Regions from separate parts of the Methylobacterium sp. M6A4_1b genome, predicted to be linked through region 2. Evidence: riboswitches for the same ligand, from Rfam matches in the RefSeq annotation. Region 2 holds a riboswitch; each other region holds the start of a gene.
What was found. Region 2 has a riboswitch for cobalamin ahead of ACLBWX_RS15790 (TonB-dependent receptor). Riboswitches for the same ligand answer to the same signal wherever they lie in the genome.
Positions count from the first base shown of each region.

Region 1: another riboswitch for cobalamin. It lies ahead of ACLBWX_RS21475 (TonB-dependent siderophore receptor); the one in region 2 lies ahead of ACLBWX_RS15790 (TonB-dependent receptor).
Region 3: another riboswitch for cobalamin. It lies ahead of ACLBWX_RS19275 (CbtB domain-containing protein); the one in region 2 lies ahead of ACLBWX_RS15790 (TonB-dependent receptor).

Region 1 is NZ_JBKEZQ010000039.1:11,372-13,624, reverse strand. It holds gene ACLBWX_RS21480 (ATP-binding cassette domain-containing protein) at 1-820, shown strand, start outside; cobalamin riboswitch at 1,035-1,233, shown strand; gene ACLBWX_RS21475 (TonB-dependent siderophore receptor) at 1,338-2,253, shown strand, end outside.
Region 2 is NZ_JBKEZQ010000016.1:14,025-16,277, forward strand. It holds gene ACLBWX_RS15785 (DUF2934 domain-containing protein) at 1-120, opposite strand, end outside; cobalamin riboswitch at 266-466, shown strand; gene ACLBWX_RS15790 (TonB-dependent receptor) at 885-2,253, shown strand, end outside.
Region 3 is NZ_JBKEZQ010000026.1:35,827-38,079, reverse strand. It holds gene ACLBWX_RS19285 (DUF1636 family protein) at 1-240, opposite strand, end outside; gene ACLBWX_RS19280 (CbtA family protein) at 233-988, opposite strand; gene ACLBWX_RS19275 (CbtB domain-containing protein) at 1,016-1,192, opposite strand; cobalamin riboswitch at 1,248-1,441, opposite strand; gene cobU (bifunctional adenosylcobinamide kinase/adenosylcobinamide-phosphate guanylyltransferase) at 1,525-2,058, shown strand; gene cobO (cob(I)yrinic acid a,c-diamide adenosyltransferase) at 2,055-2,253, shown strand, end outside.

The DNA of each region.
Region 1 (2,253 bases), on a different contig from region 2:
CTCTCCACCCGCCGATGCCCCCGCGGCCGCCCCGCCGGCGGGGGACGCGGTGGGCTACCGGCTCGACGGGGTGTCGTTCGCCGTGCCCGGGCGGCAGCTCCTCGCCCCGCTCACCCTCGATTTGCCGAGCCGGGGCGTCGTCGGCCTCGTGGGGCATAACGGTTCCGGCAAATCGACTTTGATCAAGCTGCTGGGTCGCCAGCAGCGCCCGAGCGGGGGCCGCATCAGCTTCCGGGGCCGCCCCCTCGATGCCTGGGGCGACCGGGCCTTCGCGCGCGCCGTCGCCTACCTGCCGCAGGCGACGCCTCAGGCGCCGGGACTGCTGGTGCGCGAGCTCGTCGCCATGGGCCGCTATCCCTGGCACGGAGCCCTGGGGCGGGTCGGGGCCGCCGACCGCCGGATCGTCGCCGAGGCGATGGCCCTCACCGATACGGAGACCTTCGCCGAGCGTCTCGTCGACAGCCTCTCGGGGGGCGAGCGGCAGCGGGTCTGGCTCGCCATGCTGGTGGCGCAGGATGCCGGCTGCCTCCTCCTCGACGAGCCGATCTCGGCCCTCGACGTCGCACATCAGGTCGACGTGATGGCCCTGGTCCGGCGCCTGGCCGACGCGCGCGACGTCACGGTGCTGGTGGTGCTACACGACATCAACCTGGCGGCCCGCTACTGCGACGAGATCCTCGCCCTCCACGGCGGGCGCCTCATTCGGCGCGGCTCTCCGGACGACCTCCTCACGCCGGACTCCCTCGAAGCCATCTACGGGATTCGCATGGGGATCTTCCGGCACCCCGACACCGGCGTCCCCATCGGCTTCACGCGATGAAGGCCGCCGTCGCGGTGCGTTTTCGTGCCTGGCCGACGGACGGATCGCACGATGCGGCGTGGTTGCTGGGTCGCTTCCCGAAGGATTGCTCGGAATCGAAGACGTCGAGACGCGGGAGAGCCGTGGGACGATCTTCGTGAACGCCGTCTTGTCGCCTTCCGAACACATGCGATGGGAAAGCCTCGGAGTGCGATTGACGGCGAACCGTCTCTTCGGTCTCCTTGTCTTCGACGGTTCCTCCCCGGAGGATCAAAAGGGAACGCGGTGAGGGTGCAGGCCCGAGGCCGCGGCTGCCCCCGCAACTGTAAGCGGCGAGCCCATCATCAACACGTCACTGGGTCCTCGGGCCTGGGAAGACGATGAGAGGGCCGTGACCCGCGAGCCAGGAGACCTGCCGTCAGTCGTGGTCACACGCGAGACGCGCTGGGCGGGGTGCCCCGGCGGGTGTCGGGGCGTTCGCGGACCGCGAACGGGCCGGCCTCGTTCGCGGTGACGTGCCACTGCCGAGGCCGTCCGTTTGTCCCATCGTCCATCGAATCCGTTCTGGTCCGCGCTGGCCCTGTCCTGCGCGATCCCCTCCGCCGTTGCGGCCCAGGGGACGCGCTCCGGTGAGACCGCCGTGGTGCTCGACGCCCTCTCCGTCGAGGGCACCCTGACGGCCACCCCGACCTATCGGGTGCCGGACCTCTACAGCGGGACCAAGACGGTGACGCCGCGAAGGGACGTGCCGCAGCAGGTCGACGTGGTGCCGCGCGAAGTCCTGGTCGACACCGCCGCGACGCGCGTCGAGCGCGCCCTCGACTACGTGCCGGGGGTCGGCAAGCAGAACGACTTCGGCGCCCAGAACCTCGCGCTCTACTCGGTGCGCGGCTTCGCCACCCAGGACATCTTCCAGAACGGCTTCAACATCGCCCGCGGCTACAACGGCGCGCCCGACACCCAGAACGTCCAGTCCATCGAGGTCCTGAAAGGTCCGGCCGGTGCCGTCTACGGCCGCAGCGACCCGGGCGGCACGGTCAACATCCTGACGAAGCAGCCGGTGGCCCGGTCCTTCGTGGAGATGGGCACGCTGTTCGGCAGCTTCGGCACCGCCCGGACCACGGTCGATGCCGGCGGCGCGCTGAACGAGGACGGCAGCGTCCTCTACCGCTTCAACGGCGTCCTCGCCCGCCAGGACAGCTTTCGCGATTTCGTCGACGGCGACCGGGTTCTGGTGGCGCCCGTGGTGAGCTGGCAGGTGACGCCCGACACCAAGATCACGTTCGAGGCGCAATACCTGCGCAACCGCCAGACCTTCGACCGGGGCACCGTCGCGGTGAACGATCGCCTCGGCCTCGTCCCGCGTTCGCGCTTCTTCGGCGAGCCGGGCGACGATTCCGTTTCCGAGAGCGCATTCCTGCAGGTGCGGCTGGAGCACGCCCTCAACACCGACT
Region 2 (2,253 bases):
CAGCTCCCGCTCGGCCATCAGCCAGAACTCGACCTCGAATCCCTCGGGGCGGTGGTTGCGCTCCCAGATCTCATGGGCGCGCTCGCGGATCCGCTCGAACGTGATCTCCTCATCGGACATCGTGCTTCCTGCTCCTTCTGTCTCGGTCACAGCACGCCGCGTCGACGCGGGGCCAACGCTCCAGCGCGGGTTTCGTCCCCGGAATCCTGCCGCCCGGCGGTTTTCCACAGGCGGCCGGCGCCGTTTGACCCCCGCCCCGGAAACCGCTTAGCTTGTCTTCGACGGTTCCTCTTTATCGAGGATCAAAAGGGAACGCGGTGAGGGTGCAGGCCCGAGGCCGCGGCTGCCCCCGCAACTGTGAGCGGCGAGCCCATCATCAACACGTCACTGGGTCCTCGGGCCTGGGAAGACGATGAGAGGGCGGTGACCCGCGAGCCAGGAGACCTGCCGTCAGTCGTGGTCACACGCGAAACGCGCTGGGCGGGGTGCCCCGGCGGGTGTCGGGGCGTTCGCGGATCGCGAACGGGTCGGCCTCGTTCGCGGTGACGTGCCACTTCGCGCGACCCGTCGCGTCAGCCGTCCCGTCGATGTCCGTGCTCGCCCGCGCACCCCGCTCCCGCATGCTCCCTCCGGCCGCCCCGCGCGGCCCGGACGCGGCTGCGCTGCGGACAAGGATGCTGGGAGCCCGGCCGCATGATTGTAATGTTATAACATTCGTTCTAGCGGAGACGGCAGGTCGGCCCCGACCGATGCCCGCGCCCATCCCTGGTTGTTCCATGCTCGTCGCCCCGATCCCATCCCGAACCGCGAACACGCGCGGGTTGCAAGGTCAGACCTTGCCCGCGCGACAGGTCCTGCGCCTGGCGGCCCTGCTCGGCGGCCTGATGCCGGTCTCCGCCGGGGCCGAGACCCGGGAGGCCCAGACCCGGGAGGTCCCGCCCGCCGTGACCCTGGAGACCCTGGAGGTCTCGGGGTCCGGGCGGGGCGGCCCGGCGCCCGCCGAGGGCCTCAACCTGCGCAGCCCCGGCCGCAGCGCCAGCCGTCTCGGCCTGACGCCCCTGGAAACCCCCGCCAGCGTCGACGTGATCGCGGGCGAGACCACCCGCCTGCGCGGCCAGAACACGGTCGCCGAGGCCGTCACCCAGAACGCCACCGGCATCACCACGGTGGCGTCGCCCGGCAACGGCAACGGCGCCTTCACGGCCCGGGGCTTCGCCGGCCCGAACTCGATCCAGCAGCTCTACGACGGCACCCGCCTGTTCGTGGGCGCCGGCACCGTGACCTTCCCGTTCGACACCTGGAACGTCGAGCGCATCGAGGTCCTGCGCGGCCCGGCCTCCGTGCTCTACGGCGACGGCGCCATCGGCGGCGTGGTCAACGTGGTGAGCAAGAAGCCGGTCTTCACGCCCCTCAACGAGGCCCGCGCCGCGGTCGGCTCGGACGGCCTCGCGCGCCTCGCCCTCGATTCCGGCGGGCCGATCGGCGAGGCCCTGGCCTACCGCCTCAACGTCAGCGGCAACCGCGCCGAGGGCTGGATCTCCCCGGACGGCAGCTTTCGCAACCTCGCGGTCTCGGGCGCCCTGACCCTGCAGGCGACCCCCGACCTCGCCGTCACCCTGAGCCACGATTTCGGCTACCAGGAGCCGGCCCGCTACTGGGGCACGCCGCTCGTCGACGGGCGCATCCGCGACGCCCTCCGGTTCAACAACTACAACGTCCGCGACGCGCAGATCCTCTGGACCGACAACTGGACCCAGTTGCGCACCGAATGGAGCCCGAGCGCCGACGTCACCATCCGCAACACCGCCTACCGGCTCCAGAGCCGGCGCCAGTGGCGGGACGTCGAGCAATACGCCTTCGATCGCGACACTGGGCGGATCGACCGCTCGGACTACATCGAGATCTACCACCAGCAAGAGCAGGTCGGGAACCGGCTCGACGCGACCGTCCGGGGCACGCTGTTCGGGTTCCGCAACGAATTCCTGGCCGGGTTCGACGTGAACCACATCGCCTTCCGGCACACCAACAACTTCGCCTCCGACGGCGGCGGGCTCGTCACGAGCGTCGACCCCTTCGCCTATGAGCCCGGGCTGTTTCCCGCCAACGGCCGCGCCGGCCCGGCCTACGCCACCAGCACGCGCCAGGCCTCGGTCTTCGCCGAGAACCGGCTGATCCTGTCCGACCAGCTCTCCCTGCTGGCGGGCGTGCGCTACGACGCGCCGGTGCTGCACCGGACCAAACTCGTCACCGGCG
Region 3 (2,253 bases), on a different contig from region 2:
GTCGCCGTAGACGTAGGTCCAGCGCCCCTGCGACGCCACCGCCACCGTGCAGGGCCGCTTGCAGACGGAGAGGCATTCGACGCTCTCGACCGTGATGCCGGGGTGGCCGCCGGCGCTGACGGCCTCCTGGAGGGCGGCGAGCAGGCGGGCGCCGGCGCGCGGCTCCGACGCGTCGCCCGTCGCCCGGCAGGTGGCGCAGACGTAGAGGGTCACGGGCGCGGCGGTTTCCAGCTCAGGCATGGACGGCCCGGCTCCGGCCGAACAGGCCCCAGGCCCAGCCATAGGCCAGCCCGATCACCGCCCAGAACACGAAGGCGATGCCCAGCGAGCGCGCGGCGAATTGTGCCGCGTAGGAGGCCGGCAGGTTCGAGGCGGCGTGGCTCGCCTCCGGCGCGCCCGCCAGATGCGGCGCGACGAGGAGGACGATGCCGCCCGCGATCGTGATCGGCGCCCGCCGGATCGCGATGAGATACAGCCCCACGGCGGTGGCCACGGCCGTCATCACCCACCAGAACTGGCGGTCGGCCAGGGGCGCGGCCTCCATGCCGGGGAGTTCCGGCGCGAGGCCGAGGGCGGGGGCCAGCGCCACCGCGAGAAAGCCCCCGACGGCGAAGCGCAAGCCCGTTTCGGGATTGGGCTCGCGGTTGCAGGCGAGCAGGACGGCGCCGAGCAGGAGCGCGTAGCCGACGCCGCCCACGAGCGTGGCCAGGGCCGTGAAGGCCATGCGCGGCAGGCCGGGGCCGGGCTGCCACGCGGGTGCGACCTCGCCGCCCGCGACGGACGGGTCCTTGGTGCCGTGATCGTGACCGCCGTGCACGCGCACGATCAGCGAGGCGCGGGTCGGCAGGACGGGTGCGGCGGAGGCCTGCGTCTCGTAGCGCTCGGCCGCGATGATGAGCGGCGAGGTGAGCGCGAGCTGCAGGCCCGTCGCGACGACAGCCGCGAGGAAGCCGGCGACCAGGGCCGCCGACACGAGCCGGATGATCATGAGAGGTGCTGCCTTAAGCGGAGGCGCTCAGTGGCAGGGGAAGTTCTGGCTGTGGCGGAAGTCGTGCGCCGCGTTGTGCAGCGCCATCGCCGGGGCGAAGCCCGCCATGAACACGAGGCCGAGGCCGAGGAAGGCGGCCACGAGCACGGCGCCGAGGCGCTCGTTGGTGCGGGTGCCGGTCAGGACGAGGGTGTTGGTCGACATCAGGTCATCTCCTGGCCGCCCCGCCGGCGGCCGTCACGAATCGCGCGGGTGGACGGCAGGTCCACTCTCGGAGGCAGGTCTCCTGGCTCGCGGGTCGCTGGTCCTGCCGCCTTCCCGGATCGCTCCAGTGGCCGATGGCAGTCCCGTCTCCGCTCACAGTTGCGGGGGCAGCCGCGGTTTCAGGGTCGCCCCCTCACCGCATTCCCTTTTCACCCCGTTCCCGGGGCACCGTCCGATCCACGCTTCTACGCGGTTGCCGATCTCCTGACAACGCGACCCGGGCGGTTTCGCGCCTTTGACCTCGAGCCCCGATTTCGGGCACAGCATTCCGCATGCCGCACCCCACGCCCCGAATGACCCTCGTGCTCGGAGGCGCGCGCTCGGGTAAGAGTGCTCACGCCGAGGCGCTGATCGAGGCGTTCCCGCGACCCTGGCTCTACCTCGCCACCGCCCAGGCCTGGGACGATGAGATGCGGGCGCGCATCGCGCTCCACCGCGACCGCCGCCCGGACGGCTGGATCACGCAGGACGTGCCGCTCGCCTTGGCCGAGGCGGTCGCCGCCGCGACCGGGCCGGTGCTCGTCGATTGCCTGACCCTCTGGCTCACCAACCTGATCCTGTCGGAGGCCGACCTGGAGGCCGCCACCGCCGCGCTGCTCGCGGCCTGCGCGGCGGCGCCCGGCCCGGTGGTCCTCGTCGGCAACGAGGTCGGCCTCGGGATCGTGCCGGAGAATGCGCTGGCCCGCCGCTTCCGCGACGCCGCCGGACGCCTGCACCAGCGCCTCGCGGCGCAGGCGGACCGCGTGGTGCTCACGGTGGCGGGCCTTCCCCTGATCGTGAAACCCCAGCCCGGAGCCACCCCATGAACGATGCCGACCGCCATCGCGAGAAGATGGAGAAGCGCAAGGCCGTGCAGGACGCTGAGGTTGCGGAGAAGACGATCGAGAAGGGGCTCCTGATCGTCAATACCGGCCCGGGCAAGGGCAAGACCACGGCGGCGCTCGGGTTGATGCTGCGGGCCCTCGGCCATGGCTGGCGGGTCGGCGTCGTGCAGTTCATCA